Regions from separate parts of the Streptomyces sp. NPDC051041 genome, predicted to be linked through region 1. Evidence: riboswitches for the same ligand, from Rfam matches in the RefSeq annotation. Region 1 holds a riboswitch; each other region holds the start of a gene.
What was found. Region 1 has a riboswitch for cyclic di-AMP ahead of ACIBAI_RS14570 (M23 family metallopeptidase). Riboswitches for the same ligand answer to the same signal wherever they lie in the genome.

Region 1 (5,761 bases):
CTGGAGGTGACGGCGGAGGAGGTCCAGGAGGTGGCCAAGGCCCGCCTGCGCCCCGACAACCGCGCGGTGCTCGTCTACGAGCCGATCGCCACCGAGGCCGGGGAAGCGGACGCCGCGGCCACCGACGACAACGAGGAGGCGGCGAAGTGACCGAGCTCGCCACGATGGAGTTCCACCCCCGGCCCGAGGGAGGCGAGCCCAGGCCCTGGGCGTTCCCGGCCCCCACGCGCGGGACGCTCGGCAACGGCCTGACGGTCCTGCGCTGCCACCGCCCCGGCCAGCAGGTCGTCGCCGTCGAGGTCCTCCTCGACGCCCCCCTGGACGCCGAGCCGGCCGGCCTCGACGGCGTCGCCACGATCATGGCGCGGGCCTTCGCCGAGGGCACCGACAAGCACTCCGCCGAGGAGTTCGCCGCCGAGCTGGAGCGCTGCGGCGCCACCCTCGACACGCACGCCGACCACCCCGGCGTACGCCTGAGCCTGGAGGTGCCGGCCTCCCGCCTGGCCAAGGCGCTCGGGCTGGTCGCCGACGCCCTCAGGGCGCCCGCGTTCGCGGACGGCGAGGTGGAGCGGCTGGTGCGCAACCGGCTCGACGAGATCCCGCACGAGCTGGCCAACCCCGCCCGCCGGGCCGCCAAGGAGCTCTCCAGGGAGCTGTTCCCGGCGAGTTCGCGCATGTCGCGCCCGCGCCAGGGCACCGAGGAGACGGTCGCGAACATCGACTCCGCGGCCGTCCGCGCCTTCTACGAGAAGCACGTCCGCCCCGCCACGGCCACCGCCGTGGTCGTCGGCGACCTCACCGGCATCGACCTCGACGCGCTGCTCGGCGACACGCTCGGCGCGTGGACCGGCTCCCCGGCCGAGCCGCGGCCGGTGCCCCCGGTGATCGCCGACGACACCGGCCGGGTCGTCATCGTGGACCGCCCCGGCGCCGTCCAGACGCAGCTGCTGATCGGCCGCACCGGCCCGGACCGGCACGATGGCGTGTGGCCCGCGCAGGTGCTCGGCACGTACTGCCTCGGCGGCACCCTCACCTCCCGCCTGGACCGCGTCCTGCGCGAGGAGAAGGGCTACACCTACGGCGTGCGGGCGTTCGGGCAGGTCCTCAGGTCCTCCCCGGAGGGCACCGGCGCCGCGATGCTCGCCATCAGCGGCTCCGTGGACACCCCGAACACCGGGCCCGCCCTGCGGGACCTGTGGACGGTGCTGCGCACGCTCGCCGAGGAGGGGCTCACCGACGCCGAGCGCGACGTCGCCGTGCAGAACCTGGTGGGCGTGGCGCCGCTGAAGTACGAGACCGCGGCGGCCGTCGCCGCCACCCTGGCCGACCAGGTCGAGCAGCACCTGCCCGACGACTACCAGGCCGCGCTGTACCGCCGGCTCGCCGAGACCGGCACCGTGGAGGCCACCGCGGCGGTCGTGAACGCCTTCCCGGTGGACCGCCTGGTGACCGTCCTCGTCGGCGACGCGGCGCAGATCAAGGAGCCGGTGGAGGCCCTCGGCATCGGTGAGGTCACCGTGGTGTCCGCCGAGTAGCGGCACGCGCGCGCGGGAGCCCTGGCGGCGGATACGTCACCAGGGCTCCCTTATGTAGGGATATGTCCGGATCGGGGCGGAGGTTGCCTGTCCGGCCTGTGGGATGCGCTACAAAACCCGCGTCGTGTTTGGGGTTCGGAAGCCGGCGCGTTTAACGTCTTCCGGGCTGTCCGTCAGGCAGTGCGCCGCACCCGCGGCAGCGGGCAGCCATCGCCGAATCCCCGTACGGCGCGAGCCGGGGGAGCCGGGGACCCACCCTCCTCCCGCCGCCTCCGCGGCCGGAGGGGACCAGCAGTCCCCCCGGGGTGAATCGGGCGCCCGCGCGAACGCGAGGGGGCCCGTAGGAGACCTTCCTGCTCCGAACCCGTCAGCTAACCCGGCAGGCGAGAGGGAAGGAAAGGACCAGCGCACTTCATGGCGTTCACCCGCGCCACCGGGAGGCACCGCCGTTCCGGCCGGCCGCACCGCACCACCGCCCGCGCGGCGGGCGTCGCGGCCCTCACCACCACCGGCGTCATCGGCGCCGCCGCGGCCCCCGCCCTCGCCGCCGGGCCCGCCGCCGAGCAGACCGGCCTCACCCCCGTCCTCGCCCTCGGGGACTCCATGGCCGCCCAGATCGAGGCCCAGGCCGCCGCCCAGAAGCAGGCCGCCGAGGAGGCCGCCGCCGAGAAGCGGGCCGCCCAGATCGCGCGCAAGGAGGCGGCCGAGGCGGCGAAGAAGGCGCGCGAGGCCAAGGAGCGCGCCGCCCGCGAGGCCGAGCGCAAGCGTCTGGACACCTACGTGCCGCCCATCGCCGGCTCCTACGTCTCCACCGGCTACCGGGCCGGCGGCGCCGTCTGGTCCTCCGGCACCCACACCGGCGTCGACTTCCACGCGGCCGGCGGCACCCCCGTCCAGGCGGTCGGCGCCGGCACCGTCGTCGAGGCCGGCTGGGGCGGCGCGTACGGCAACCAGATCGTGATCAGGATGCACGACGGCACGTACACCCAGTACGGCCACCTGTCGTCCATCGGCGTCTCGGTGGGCCAGACGGTGCTCCCGGGCCAGCGGATCGGCCTGTCCGGCGCGACCGGCAACGTCACCGGGCCGCACCTGCACTTCGAGGCCCGCACGGCCGCCGGGTACGGCTCCGACATCGACCCGGTCGCCTACCTCCGCTCGCACGGCGTGGACCTCTGACGCCGCACGCCCCCGTGCACGGGGTCCGCCCCGCGCGCGAGGCCCGGCGCCGCACGCTCCCGTGGGCGTCCGGCGGCGGACGGTTGCGTCTCCCGCGGCCCCGGCTCCCCGAGCCGGGGCTTTCGGCGTTCCGTACGGCCGGATGTCCAAAAAATATCCATGATTTCCGGGCCGCCGTCGGAAATTCCGGCTCATTGCAATAGAGTCACGGAACACGCGTCCATCGTCGGCGTTTCACGGGGATTAAGGCGGAGGTCGGTCATGCGTATTCCGGCGCACTCGGTGTGCACGGCCATCCGGGACGACATCGTCGCGGGTGTCCACGAGCGCGGCAGCCGCCTCACCGAGGAAGTTCTCGCACGCCGCTACGGCGTCTCGCGCGTCCCCGTGCGCGAGGCCCTGCGCACCCTGGAGGCCGAGGGCTTCGTGGTGACCCGGCGGCACGCGGGCGCGTGCGTCGCGGAACCCACCGAGCAGGAGGCCGCCGACCTGCTGGAGATGCGCGGGCTCCTGGAGCCGCTCGGCGCCTCCCGGGCCGCCCAGCGGCGCACCGAGGCCCATCTGAAGGTGCTGCGCGGCCTGGTGAGGATCGGCCAGGAGCGCGCCCGCCGGGGCGGCGGCGAGGACCTGCGCTCCCTGGGCGGCTGGTTCCACGAGACGCTCGCCCAGGCTTCCGGCAGCCCCGCGCTGACCGCGACGCTGACCCAGCTGCGCCACAAGATCGCCTGGATGTACACCGTGCAGGCGCCCGCCGGCCCCGTGGAGACCTGGGCGGAGCACGGGGCGATCGTGGACGCCGTGGCGCGCGGCGACAGCGAACGCGCGCGGGCGCTGACGGCGCTGCACAACGAGCGCGCGGCCGCCGCGCACCGGCTGCGGTTCGCCCCGGGCGCGGACCGCCCGGAGCGTGTGAGGAATTCGCAACCTCCCGTAAACATGCCGAGCCTGCGGCATTAACAAGGAGGCCGTATACAAAGAGCAGGAAATCCGGGGGGATTTTTCCTGCTGCCCGGAAGTGGAAAATCAGAAGGGCTCGCCCGGTAATTCGGACGAGCCCTTCGGGGGTGTGGGACGGCGTCCCGGAATCGACGGCGTCCCCGCCGCCGACCGGAAATCCGACCGTGCGCGGCCGGCCCCGCGAAAACCGCGCCGGTTCAGCCGCGCAGGGGCGTCAGACGGTCTCGGGGAGCTCCTCCAGGCCCTCGGAGACCAGCTTCGCCAGCCGGTCCAGGGCGGCGTCGGCGCCCTCGGCGTCCGACGCGAGGACGATCTCCTCGCCGCCCTGGGCGCCCAGGCTCAGGACGGCCAGCATGGAGGCCGCGTTGACGGGGGTGCCGCCTGCCTTGGCGATCGTCACCGGGACGCCTGCGGCCGTGGCGGCTCGGACGAAGATGGAGGCGGGGCGGGCGTGGAGGCCCTCGGCCCAGCCGACGTTGACGCGGCGCTCAGCCATGTGTTGCTGCCCTTCGGTGTTCAGGGTTGTCTAGACCAGTTTCCCATATCGTGAAGCATGCCCGGAGGGACGCGCGTCCCTCCGGGGCGGCGTTCGGGCCGCGGCCTCGGCCCGAACCTCCGTCCCCCACAGCCTGCCCCGCGCCGTCGCCGGACGCGAGCCTTACGCTGGGGCCCATGCAGACCTCGCCGGACCGGCACGAGTACCCCGCCCACTGGGAGGCCGACGTGGTGCTGCGCGACGGCGGCACCGCGCGCATCCGCCCCATCACCGTCGACGACGCGGACCGGCTGGTCAGCTTCTACGAGCAGGTGTCGGACGAGTCGAAGTACTACCGCTTCTTCGCGCCCTACCCCCGCCTGTCCGCCAAGGACGTCCACCGCTTCACGCACCACGACTTCGTGGACCGGGTGGGACTCGCGGCCACGGTCGGCGGCGAGTTCATCGCCACCGTACGCTACGACCGGATCGGCGCCGACGGCGCGGCCGTGCCGGCCCCGGCCCACCCGTCCGCGGCCGGCCCCGCCCCGTCCGAGACGGCCGAGGTCGCCTTCCTGGTCCAGGACGCCCACCAGGGCCGCGGCGTCGCCTCCGCCCTCCTCGAACACATCGCCGCCGTCGCCCGGGAGCGCGGCATCCGCCGCTTCGCCGCCGAGGTGCTGCCCGCCAACACCAAGATGATCAAGGTGTTCACGGACGCCGGGTACACCCAGAAGCGCAGCTTCGAGGACGGCGTCGTCCGCCTGGAGCTCGACCTCGAACCGACCGGCCGCTCGCTGGCCGTGCAGTACGCGCGCGAGCAGCGCGCCGAGGCGCGGTCCGTGCAGCGGCTGCTGACGCCCGGCTCGGTCGCCGTCGTCGGGGCCGGCCGCACACCCGGCGGCGTGGGCCGCAGCATCCTCGGCAACATCCGGGACGCCGGTTTCACCGGCCGGCTGTACGCCGTCAACCGGGCCTTCCCCGAGGAGTGGAAGGAACTCGACGGGGTGCCCGCCCACCGCTCGGTGCGGGACATCGACGGGCCCGTCGACCTCGCGGTGGTCGCCGTCCCGGCCGAGCACGTCCCCGCGGTCGTCGCCGAGTGCGGCGAGCACGGCGTGCAGGGCCTCGTCGTGGTCTCCGCCGGGTACGCCGAGAGCGGCCCCGAGGGGCGCGAGCGCCAGCGCGCCCTGGTGCGGCACGCGCGCGCGTACGGCATGCGGATCATCGGGCCCAACGCCTTCGGGATCATCAACACCTCCCCGCGGGTGCGGCTCAACGCCTCCCTCGCCCCCGAGATGCCGCGCCCCGGACGCATCGGGCTGTTCGCCCAGTCCGGTGCCATCGGCATCGCCCTGCTGTCCCGGCTGCACCGGCGCGGGGGAGGGGTCACCGGCGTCACCGGCGTGTCGACCTTCGTCTCGTCCGGCAACCGGGCCGACGTGTCCGGCAACGACGTCCTCCAGTACTGGTACGACGACCCGGACACCGACGTCGTGCTGATGTACCTGGAGTCCATCGGCAACCCGCGCAAGTTCACCCGCCTCGCGCGGCGCACGGCGGCGGCGAAACCGCTGGTCGTCGTGCAGGGGGCGCGGCACGGCACCGCCCCCCA
Region 2 (5,761 bases), on a different contig from region 1:
GCGGGAGGCGGGGCGGACGGCGGCCGCCGGGGAGGCGGGCCCGTAGGCGGGGCGGGCCGCCCGGCGTCGCCGCGGCCCGTCGCGTGCCCTCGGGGCGGGCGGTCCGGGCCTGTTCCGTCCGCCCGGCGCGGCCGTGTCTCCGATACCCGATCGGAGAGACGGCCGCATCCGGCTATGCTCGGGGTGGCGACATCGCCTGGGCCCTTAGCTCAATTGGCAGAGCAGTGGACTTTTAATCCATTGGTTGTGGGTTCGAGTCCCACAGGGCCTACCGGAGAGCCCCCACGCCGCACACCGCTGACGTGGGGGCTCGGCTTGTTCCGGCGCTGCGGTGACGGCCGGCCCGCCAGGGCGCCGGCCCGCCGTGCCGCTCCCTCCGGCAGCCGCCCGCGGCCCGCTGCGCCGGGCGCCTCCGCCCCACCGGTCCGGCGGACGATCCTCGCGCCGCCCCGGCCCGTCCTGCCCGGCGCGCCGCCCCGTACGTCACGGCCGCGGTGATCCCCGGCCGTTCGGCGGGACCGGTCGTCCGCGGCCGGTGTTCCGGCGCCCCGGACCGGGCGGGGAGGATGGAGCGGTGCAGGCGCGGCGTGCCCGCCGCCCGCCGGAGCCGCCGGCCCGGTGCGTCCCCCGGGCGCCGGGCGGCGGGGCGCGCGCCCGGCGCGCCGCTTTCCGGGGCGGGCCGCCGTACCGCCGGTGCAAGTCCGCTCGGAGTTCCGAACAGAGGAGAGAGGGCGCCTCGATGCCCCACCCGTACGTCCTGCTGTCCGCCGCCGTCTCCCTCGACGGCCACCTCGACGACGCCGGCCCCGAGCGGCTGCTGCTGTCCGGCCCGGCCGACCTCGACCGGGTCGACGAGGTGCGGGCGTCCGTCGACGCGATCCTGGTCGGCGCCGGCACGATCCGCGCCGACAACCCCCGCCTGCTGGTCAACTCGCCCGAGCGGCGCGCCGCCCGGGTCGCCGAGGGCAGGCCCGCCCACCCGCTCAAGGTCGCCGTCAGCGGCTCCGGCGACCTCGACCCGGCCGCGCAGTTCTGGCACACCGGCGGCGAGAAGATCCTCTACACGACCGATCAGGGCGCCGAACGGGCCCGGGCGCTCGGCATCGCGGCCGACGTCGTCCCGCTCGGCCCCGCACTCGACTGGCGGCGGCTGCTGAGCCACCTGCACGACGAACGCGGGGTGCGGCGGCTCATGGCCGAGGGCGGCGGGCAGGTCCACACCCAGTTGCTCACCCAGGGCCTCGCCGACGAACTCCAGCTGGTGCTGGCCCCGCTGCTGGTGGGCGACCCGGACGCGCCCCGGCTGTTCGGGCCCGGCGCCTACCAGCGCGGACGCCTGCGGCTGGTGGAGGCACGGCGGATCGAGGACGTCGTCCTCATGCGCTACGAACCCACCGCGCCCGGCACCGGCGCGACGGTGTCCGCCGCCGACCGGCACTGGCTGGCGCTCGCCTGCGAACTGGCCGACCGGTGCCCGCCGTCGCGGACGGCGTTCAGCGTCGGCGCGGTCGTCGTGGCCGCCGACGGCACGGAACTCGCCCGCGGCCACTCGCGGGAGGGCGGGGACGCGGTGGCGCACGCCGAGGAGGCCGCGCTGGCGAAGCTCGACCCGACGGACCCGCGGCTCGCCACCGCCACGGTGTACTCCAGCCTGGAGCCCTGCGCCCGCCGCGCGTCCCGGCCCGCGCCCTGCGCCCGGCTGATCCTCGACGCGGGGGTACGGCGGGTGGTCACGGCCTGGCGGGAGCCGGACACGTTCGTCCCGGACGCCGACGGCACCGGGGTGCTGACGGCGCACGGCGCGCAGGTCCTCGTCCTCCCGGAGTACGAGGACCGGGCCAAGGCCCCGAACCGCCACCTGCTGGGCTGAGGACCGCCGGGCCGCGGCACGCCCCGAGGGACCGGCGGCCCGGCCGCCACGCCGCCCCGGCACACCGGCCGGAACGGCCGGGCCGCCCCGGCACGGGCCGCGGAGGCCGGGCGGCGCGCCCGGACGAGGGGCGGCCCGCCGACCGCGTACGGCGGGTTCGAGCACGTGCCGCGCACCGCCTTCCCCCCCGCCTCGTCCGGAAGCCCCGGCCCGCGCGGGCCGCCCCCGGCGGACGGCCGGAAACCGCTGGTGGGAAGCGGGGCCGGGAACGCGTGTGCTTCCTGTCCTGCGCATGGCGTACACTGGAGACACAACGACGCGGGGTGGAGCAGCTCGGTAGCTCGCTGGGCTCATAACCCAGAGGTCGCAGGTTCAAATCCTGTCCCCGCTACTGAAGGCCGAAGGCCGGGATCCTCAAGGATCCCGGCCTTCGGCGCGTTCACCCGTCCGGCCCGCCCGACCCGCGAGCATCCGGCCGGCTTCACGGCCCTCCCTGCGAGCGCCCCGGCCGGGAAGGCCGGACGGACCGGGCCGGCCGGCGGGCGGGCGTACGCGGAACCGGGCGGCGCGGCACTCCGGGGCGGCGGGAGGGACGACAGGGCGCCCGCCGGTCCCGCGGAGGCCTTCGACCGCTGTCACGTCCCGTGACCGGGCGGCAGCCCTCCGCATAACAACTGACACAACGTCAGATCTGATGGTCCCTTCAGAGGTTTACCGATGTGCGGTCAACTCGCCCGGTTTTCGCCGGTCGTGGGCGATAATTCCCTGACGAAATCCTGAACGATCAAGGGGAACGGCTTGGAATCCGCACCCCCCGTCTATTAACGTTCGATAACGCAGCGCGGTCGTCCCAGCCGTCACAGAAGGCGGCTCCGTGCGCACGCGCCGAATCCCGCGAGGGAACCGGGGAACCACCACCTTGGGGTGAATCGAGCGGATGCCGCCGTGGAGACACGGTCGGTATACGCGCGTAGGAGACCTTCCCGCTCCGAACCCGTCAGCTAACCCGGTAGGCGGAGACGGAAGGAAAGGAGCGCGCCCACGTGGCGTCCAACCGGTCTGCTACGCAAGTCCCGCCCGTGCCGGGCCAGCGTGACATCGAGGTCTTCGGCTACGGCGGCCCCCGCACCGACGAGGGCCCGTGGGAGGAGTGGAACCCCACCGAGGAGTCCGTCCGCCCGGTACGCGGCCGGCACCGCGTCGCCAAGCAGCGCGGCGGCCTCGCCCGCAGCTCCACCGTCCTCGGCGTCGGCGTCATCGCGGCCGTCGGCGCGGGCGGCATGGCCAGCGCCAACACCGGCAAGCCCCCGGTGTCCATCTCCATGCCCGACCTGCCCTCCGTCGGCTCGCTGATCTCCGACGACGACGAGCAGGAGGAGGTCCCCGAGGCCTCCACCCCCCTCAGCACCCTCGGCGCCGACTCCGCCGACACCCCGCAGGGCGCCTCCGACGCCGGCGAGGCGCTGCGGGCCCGGATCATGGCGCAGGCCGAGCAGCAGCAGGACCAGATCGCGAGCAAGGCCGCCGCCGAGGCCGAGGCCGCCGCCGCGAAGGCCGCCGCGGAGGCCGCCGCCGAGGCGGAGAAGGAGGCCGAGGCCAAGGCCGCCGCCGCGAAGAAGAAGGCGGAGGAGGAGGCGAGGAAGAAGGCCGAGGCGGAGCGGCTGGCCGCGCTGGCCAAGCAGTACGCGCTGCCCACCTCCTCGTACACCCTCACCTCCACCTTCGGGCAGGCCGGTCCCTACTGGTCCTCCGGCTACCACACCGGCCTCGACTTCGCCGCGCCGACGGGCACGCTGATCAAGGCGGTGCACAGCGGCACGATCACCGCGGCCGGCTGGGACGGCTCCTACGGCTACAAGACGGTGCTCACCCTCGACGACGGAACCGAGATCTGGTACGCCCACCAGTCCTCCATCAGCGTCAGCGTCGGCCAGAAGGTCACCACCGGCGACGTCATCGGCCGCGTGGGCGCCACCGGCAACGTCACCGGCGCCCACCTCCACCTGGAGGTGCACTCCGGGAGCGGCGGCTCCGGGATCGACCCGCTGGCCTGGCTGCGGAGCAAGGGGCTGAACCCGTAAGCCCCGGGCCGCGGGGCGCGCGGTCGGGCGAGGTCTCGGACGTGCCGGGGCGGACGATGCGGAATGCGATCGTCCGCCGGGAGGGTTGACGTAGGACATGACTGTTCTGCGCACACTCGGCTCGTCCGACCTCGAAATCTTCCCGCTCTCCCTCGGCGGCAACGTCTTCGGCTGGACCGCCGACGAGGCCGCCTCCTTCGCCGTCCTCGACGCCTACACGGCCGCGGGCGGCAACTTCGTCGACACCGCCGACTCCTACTCGGCATGGGTCGAGGGCAACCGGGGCGGCGAGTCCGAGACCATCATCGGCAAGTGGATCAAGGCGCGCGGCAACCGGTCGGACGTCGTGATCGCCACCAAGGTCAGCCAGCACCCGGAGTACCCGGGCCTGACGGCCGCGAACATCAAGGCCGCCGCCGACGCCTCGCTGCGCCGCCTGGACACCGACTACATCGACCTCTACTACACCCACTTCGACAAGCCCGAGGTGCCGGTGGAGGAGATCATCGGCGCGCTCGACGAGCTGGTGAGGGCGGGCAAGGTGCGGTACATCGCCGCCTCCAACATCTCCGCCGACCGGCTGCGGGCCTCGCTGGAGTTCTCCGACCGGGAGGGCCTCGCCCGGTACGTGGCGCTCCAGCCGCACTACAACCTGGTCTCGCGCGACACCTACGAGGGCGAGCTGCGGGACCTCGCCGAGCGCAGCGGCCTGGCCGCCGTCCCCTACTACGCCCTCGCGTCCGGCTTCCTCACCGGCAAGTACCGGCCCGGCGCCGACGTCGACAGCCCGCGGGCGGGCGCCGCGGCGGAGCACCTCCGGACCGAGCGGGGCCGGAAGGTCCTCGCGGCCCTGGACGAGACCGCCGAGGCCCACGGGGTGGCGGTGGCCACGGTCGCCCTGGCCTGGCTGGCGGCCCAGCCGACGGTGGCGGCCCCGATCGCCTCGGCCCGCACGGTGGAGCAGCTCCCGGCGCTGCTGGGGGTGGGCGAACTGCGGCTCACCCAGGAGGAACTGGCGAGGCTGACGGCGGCGTCCGCCTGATCGACCGCTACGAGCGGTAGGGGTTGTACGGACGGGACCCGGCGTACGGATACGCCGGGTGGCCGTACCCGTACCCGTACCCGTACGTCGGCCACGGCGGCGCGGCCCCCCGCACCGGAGGCGCCGTCGCCCTCGCCGCGTGGTCCAGCGCGGGACGCGCCACGTCCCGCCGCCGCCACAGCTCGGCCAGCAGCTCCCGCTCCCGTACGACGAAGTCCGCGCCCGCGCGGCCACGGCGCCCCCGGTGCCGCAGGAAGGCCAGGGACGTCGCGTACGCCTCGTACTGCGCCACCGCCCGCGCCGCCGCCCTCCCGGCGTGGCGGCGGGCGTACCGCCGGGCGAGGCGCCGCGCCCGCATCGAGCCGAGCGCGAACGGCTCGGCCGGCGTCAGCCACCCGGCCGCCGCGTACACGGGCAGCTCATCCCGCACGGTCCTCAGCTCGCGCTGGCGGGTCCAGACCACCAGCCAGGTCAGCAGGCCGAACGCCGGCACCATGAACACCGCGTACACCGCGAAGAAGCCGTACTCGCCCAGCGTCGACGAGCCGTTCCACATCGCGTGCATGCCCATCGCGAGCAGCAGCCCGCAGAGCGGCGGGAGGACCCGCCGTGCCCGCCGGCGTCCCGCCGGGAGCGCGCAGACGCCGAAGCCGATGCCGGTGAGGACGGTGAACAAGGGGTGCGCGAACGGCGACATGACGACGCGCACGAAGAACGTCGCCGCCGTCACGGAGGCGACGCCGCTGTCCCCGGTCAGCTGGTCGGTGC
Region 3 (5,761 bases), on a different contig from region 1:
TCCGACCACGGCGAGCACCTCACCGAGAACGAGGCCGCGGCGATGGCGTTCATCCTGCTGTTCGCCGGCTTCGAGACCACCGTGAACCTGATCGGCAACGGCACCTACGCCCTGCTCACCCACCCCGACCAGCGGGAGCTGCTGCAGAAGTCCCTCGCCGCGGGCGAATCCGGCCTGCTCGCCACCGGCGTCGAGGAACTCCTGCGCTACGACGGGCCCGTCGAACTCGCCACCTGGCGGTTCGCCACGCGGCCGCTCACCCTCGGCGGACAGGACATCGCCCCCGGCGACCCCGTCCTCGTCGTCCTCGCCGCCGCCGACCGGGACCCGGAGCGGTTCGCCGACCCCGACGTGCTCGACCTCGGCCGCCGGGACAACCAGCACCTCGGATACGGCCACGGCATCCACTACTGCCTCGGCGCCCCGCTCGCCCGCCTGGAGGGCCGGACCGCGCTCGCCACGCTCCTCACCCGCCTGCCCGACCTGCGGCTCGCGGTGGACCCGGCCGAACTGCGCTGGCGCGGCGGGCTCATCATGCGGGGCCTGCGCACGCTGCCGGTCGCCTTCACCCCCGTACGGCACGCCGGGCCGGCCACGGAGCCGGACGCGCCCGGCGGGCCGTGACCGACACGGCGTGACGGCGCGACGACCGCTGCGTGCCGGCGCAAACGTGACACGCTCTCAAGACTGTGATCTTCACGTGATCTGCGCGGCATGAACTTGTGACAAGCGATCTCCTGCGGATACGTTCACCCATCAGCGCGGCGCCGAGTGCGCTCCGCCGCGCCGTCCGTGCTGTCTCGGGAAAGGTCCCCGTATGCTCTCCGGGAACGGTCGTCACCGCCGCCCCCGCCAGGCTCCGGCCCTCGTCGTCGCCGCCGGAGTGACCGGCTCCGCCATCGCGATCCCGCTCCTCGGGGCCTCCGGCGCCAGCGCGGCCGACGGCGCGGCCTGGGACCGGGTCGCCGAGTGCGCGACCGGCGGCGCCTGGAGCGAGAACTCCGGCAACGGCTACTACGGCGGCCTGCAGTTGTCCCAGGAGGACTGGGAGAAGTACGGCGGTCTGGCGTACGCGGCCAGCGCCGACCAGGCCAGCCGGTCCCAGCAGATATCCGTCGCCGAGAAGATGCTCGCCGACCAGGGCATCGCCGCGTGGCCGACGTGCGGCCTGCTCGCCGGGCTCGTGGACGACCCGGCGTCCGCCGGCGCCGGCGCGGCGGACGGGAAGCCGGCCGGCGGGGACTCCGGCGGTTCCGCGGACTACGGGAACACGGCAGGGCCGACGAGCCCGGCGGAATCGGGAAGTCCGGCCGGTTCGGAGGGCCCGGCCGGCTCGGAAGACGCCGAAGGGGCGAAGGACTCCTCGGAGCAGTCCGGTTCGGGTGACTCGTCCGACTCGCCTGAAACATCCCATGAGGCGTCCCCCGAAACGTCTCCCGACTCCTCCTCTTCCTCCTCCTCGCCTTCGGTCCCGGCGTCCCCGTCCGCCGCTCCCGACGATGCGTCAAACGCGAAGGACGGATCCGCCGAGTCCGGGACATCCGCGGATGTCCGGGAAGATGGTGGTTCGCCCAGCGTCGCCCCCGAGAGTGACGAAGCGGACAACTCGGGACAGAGTGTGGGCACTTCCTACCTGGTCGACACCGGATCCGCCGGCACCGGCCGCCACCGCGGCCCCAGCGCCGACGAGGAGGCGGTCGAGGAGCGCGGGAGCGCCTCCTCCGGCCGGCACGCCTCCCGCGGCGACGACGCCGCGCGCGAGGACGTCGACGGCTCGTACACCGTCCGTTCCGGCGACACCCTCTGGACCATCGCCGACTCCCTTGACCTGCAAGGCGGATGGCGCGCCCTGTACGACGGCAACAGGGACGTCGTCGGCGCCGACCCGAACGCCATCGTCCCCGGTCAGACGCTCGAGATCGGGGCCGAACCGGGCGGAGGGCGACGCTAGTTGGCGTCGGGTTTCCCGCTGAATGTCGCATATAAGCGCAGTGAGAGATAGATCTCAGAAGCCCTGATCGTCTTTGAAATTCCGCGGTGCGCCTGCCTACGGTCGTGACCGCTCGCCACCGCGGGCCCCGGCTGCCGCAACGCCGAATCCTGCCAGCGGCCGCCCGGGAACAGTCGTCGCGTCAAGCGCCGTGGGCAGGAGCGGGGGAACCAAGGTAGGCGCCGGGACCGGCAGTTGAGGTCGGAACCGGCTAGGGGTGAAGCCGTGTCCCGCGAGGGACGCGGCCGGGCAACTCGACCGGCCCGAACCCGACAGCTCACCTCGCAGGCGTCGGTGAGGGGATCCAACCATGCTGTTTTCCGGCAAGGGCAAGCACCGCCGTCCGAACAAGGCCACCCGCGCCATCGCCATCGCCGGTGTGACCGGCGCAGCCGTCGCCGCCCCGCTGATGGCGTCCGGCACGGCCTCCGCTGCCACCGCCTCCGAGTGGGACGCCGTCGCCCAGTGCGAGTCCGGCGGCAACTGGTCCATCAACACCGGCAACGGCTACTACGGCGGTCTGCAGTTCTCCGCCTCCACCTGGGCCGCGTACGGCGGCACGGCGTACGCCGCCACCGCCGACCAGGCCACCAAGGCGCAGCAGATCGAGATCGCCGAGAAGGTCCTCGCGGGCCAGGGCAAGGGCGCCTGGCCGGTCTGCGGCAAGAACCTGTCGGGCGCCGCGTACACCGGCGGCTCCGCGTCGAGCGGTTCGTCCAGCGGTTCCTCCTCGAGCGGTTCGTCCAGCGGTGCCTCCTCGAACGGCTCGTCCAGCGGGGCCTCCGACGGCGCCTCGGGCGGCTCCTCGCAGAGCAGCGGGACCACCACCCGCTCCACCGAGCAGCCGGCCTCCCGCTCCGCCGAGCGCCCGGCCGCCCAGAAGACCGTCACCACCCCGACCGGCGAGAAGGTCAAGAAGGGCGACGGCGAGTACAAGGTCGTCGAGGGCGACACCCTCAGCTCGATCGCCGCGGAGCACGACGTCCGGGGCGGCTGGGCGAAGCTGTTCGAGCTGAACAAGGACATCGTCGAGGACGCCGACCTCATCTACCCGGGCCAGCAGCTGCACCTGAAGTAAGAGGCGGCTCCCGGACCCGCCGCAGCGCCCTCACATCCGGGTCCTCCGTCATGGAAGCCCCGTGAGGGCCGTCCCCCCGTCCCCACGGGCTCCCCGCCCCGGTGCGTGTTCCCCCGTACGCACCGGGGCGGGGCTTTTGCGCGGGATGGGGGCGTACGGGCGCGGGACGGGGAGACGGCCGCCCGTTGACCTCTTTGTTCCGTTGGGAAACAATTCACTCCCGGTTCCCCCGTGAAAGGGGTGACCGGCTGGCCGATCGCCCCGAGCCGGTTAGGCTCGTCTCGCAGAGCCACCACGGTTCACTCGCGGAGCCGTCACGGTCCTGCCAACCCGCGTCACATTCCAAGAAGGAGATGCTCGTGCCGTCCATCGACGTCGTCGTAGCCCGGGAAATCCTGGACTCCCGAGGCAACCCCACGGTCGAGGTCGAGGTCGGCCTCGACGACGGCAGCACGGGTCGTGCCGCCGTCCCGTCCGGCGCCTCCACGGGCGCCTTCGAGGCCATCGAGCTCCGCGACGGCGAATCGAGCCGCTACCAGGGCAAGGGCGTCGAGAAGGCCGTCCTGGCCGTCATCGAGCAGATCGGCCCGGAGCTGGTCGGCTACGACGCCACCGAGCAGCGCCTGATCGACCAGGCCATGTTCGACCTGGACGCCACCGACAACAAGGGCTCCCTCGGCGCCAACGCCATCCTCGGCGTCTCCCTGGCCGTCGCCCACGCCGCCTCCGAGGCCAGCGACCTGCCGCTGTTCCGCTACCTGGGCGGCCCCAACGCGCACCTGCTGCCGGTGCCGATGATGAACATCCTGAACGGCGGCGCGCACGCCGACTCCAACGTGGACATCCAGGAGTTCATGATCGCCCCGATCGGCGCGGAGTCCTTCTCCGAGGCCCTGCGCTGGGGCGCCGAGGTCTACCACACCCTGAAGAAGGTCCTGAAGTCCAAGGGCCTGTCCACCGGCCTCGGCGACGAGGGCGGCTTCGCCCCGAACCTCGGCTCCAACCGCGAGGCCCTCGACCTCATCCTGGAGGCCATCAAGGAGGCCGGCTACCAGCCCGGCGAGCAGATCGCCCTGGCCCTGGACGTCGCCGCCACCGAGTTCCACAAGGACGGCCGCTACGTCTTCGAGGGCAAGGAGCGCACCGCCGAGGAGATGACCGCGTACTACGCGGAGCTGGTCGACGCCTACCCGCTGGTCTCCATCGAGGACCCGCTGAGCGAGGAGGACTGGGACGGCTGGAAGGACATCACCGCCAAGCTCGGTGACAAGGTCCAGCTCGTCGGCGACGACCTGTTCGTCACCAACCCCGAGCGCCTCCAGCGCGGCATCGACGAGGGCGCCGGCAACGCCCTGCTGGTCAAGGTCAACCAGATCGGCTCGCTGACCGAGACCCTGGACGCCGTCGAGCTGGCCCAGCGCAACGGCTACAAGTGCATGATGTCCCACCGCTCCGGCGAGACCGAGGACGTCACCATCGCCGACCTGGCCGTCGCCACCAACTGCGGCCAGATCAAGACCGGCGCCCCGGCCCGCTCCGAGCGCGTCGCCAAGTACAACCAGCTGCTGCGCATCGAGGAGATCCTCGACGACGCCGCGGTGTACGCCGGCCGCAGCGCCTTCCCGCGGTTCCGCCCCGCGAACCGGTGAGCCCGGCAAGGGCCGAGCGCCGCTCCTGAAGGAGACGCCGTACGTACGTCCCCGCACCCGGTCCCGTACCGTGTGCGGGGACGTACGCGCGTGGAAGGGGAGGCGAGAGCCGAGATGCCCGTGAAGAACCGGGACCGTTTCTCCACCGCGACCAGACTGCGGCTGCTCGGCGAGCAGACGGCGGCCCGGGTCTACCGCTCCCAGACCCGGCGCCAGGCCCGCCGCCCCCGGCTCACCGGCCGGGCCGCGCTGCTCGCCATGGTGGTCTGCTCCCTGATCGTGGCCCTCGCCTACCCGATGCGGCAGTACGTCTCCCAGCGCGCCGAGATCGCCGACCTGGAACGGGAGAAGCGGCAGGCCAGTGAGCGGGTCGAACGGCTGCGCGACCTCAAGGCGCGCTGGCAGGACGACGCGTACGCCGAGCAGCAGATCCGGCGGCGGCTGCACTACGTGATGCCGGGGGAGACGGGGTACGTCATGATCGACCCGGACACGGCCCGGCAGTCCCGAGCCGACCGGGGGACGGCCGACCGCCCCTGGTACGCGAACCTCTGGGACGGAGTCGACAGGTCCGACGCCTCCGCCCGGTGAACCCCTTACCGACAGCAGAGAGACATTCGTACGGCCATGGAAACCCCACCGCCGCCCACCGGGCGCACCGAGCCCACCGACGCGGACGTCGAGGCGTTCAAGCAGCAGCTCGGGCGCCCGCCGCGCGGGCTGCGCGCCATCGCGCACCGCTGTCCGTGCGGACAGCCGGACGTCGTGGAGACGGCGCCGCGGCTGCCCGACGGCACGCCCTTCCCCACGCTGTACTACCTGACGTGCCCGCGCGCCTCCTCGGCGATCGGCACGCTGGAGGCGGAGGGCGTGATGAAGGAGATGACGGCCCGGCTGGGCACCGACCCCGAGCTGGCCGCCGCCTACCGCGCCGCGCACGAGGACTACATCCGGCGCCGGGACGAGATCGAGGAGCTGACGGGCTTCCCCAGCGCCGGCGGCATGCCGGACCGGGTGAAGTGCCTGCACGTCCTGGTCGCCCAC

Region 2: linked by a shared signal. The riboswitch ahead of ACIBAI_RS24165 (M23 family metallopeptidase) and the one ahead of ACIBAI_RS14570 (M23 family metallopeptidase) in region 1 are both predicted to bind cyclic di-AMP.
Region 3: linked by a shared signal. The riboswitch ahead of ACIBAI_RS12055 (transglycosylase family protein) and the one ahead of ACIBAI_RS14570 (M23 family metallopeptidase) in region 1 are both predicted to bind cyclic di-AMP.

The regions. Positions count from the first base shown of each region.
Region 1 covers NZ_JBITFM010000007.1:107,642-113,402, forward strand. The annotation lists gene ACIBAI_RS14560 (M16 family metallopeptidase) at 1-150, shown strand, start outside; gene ACIBAI_RS14565 (M16 family metallopeptidase) at 147-1,535, shown strand; cyclic di-AMP (ydaO/yuaA leader) riboswitch at 1,737-1,936, shown strand; gene ACIBAI_RS14570 (M23 family metallopeptidase) at 1,950-2,714, shown strand; gene ACIBAI_RS14575 (GntR family transcriptional regulator) at 2,976-3,671, shown strand; gene ACIBAI_RS14580 (HPr family phosphocarrier protein) at 3,886-4,167, opposite strand; gene ACIBAI_RS14585 (GNAT family N-acetyltransferase) at 4,344-5,761, shown strand, end outside.
Region 2 covers NZ_JBITFM010000018.1:113,116-118,876, forward strand. The annotation lists gene ACIBAI_RS24145 (amino acid permease) at 1-46, shown strand, start outside; tRNA gene ACIBAI_RS24150 (tRNA-Lys) at 199-271, shown strand; gene ACIBAI_RS24155 (dihydrofolate reductase family protein) at 740-1,870, shown strand; tRNA gene ACIBAI_RS24160 (tRNA-Met) at 2,188-2,261, shown strand; cyclic di-AMP (ydaO/yuaA leader) riboswitch at 2,744-2,901, shown strand; gene ACIBAI_RS24165 (M23 family metallopeptidase) at 2,914-3,951, shown strand; gene ACIBAI_RS24170 (aldo/keto reductase) at 4,049-4,993, shown strand; gene ACIBAI_RS24175 (PrsW family intramembrane metalloprotease) at 5,001-5,761, opposite strand, start outside.
Region 3 covers NZ_JBITFM010000005.1:308,483-314,243, forward strand. The annotation lists gene ACIBAI_RS12045 (cytochrome P450) at 1-624, shown strand, start outside; gene ACIBAI_RS12050 (transglycosylase family protein) at 818-1,951, shown strand; cyclic di-AMP (ydaO/yuaA leader) riboswitch at 2,128-2,296, shown strand; gene ACIBAI_RS12055 (transglycosylase family protein) at 2,301-3,068, shown strand; gene eno (phosphopyruvate hydratase) at 3,428-4,717, shown strand; gene ACIBAI_RS12065 (septum formation initiator family protein) at 4,832-5,308, shown strand; gene ACIBAI_RS12070 (DUF501 domain-containing protein) at 5,345-5,761, shown strand, end outside.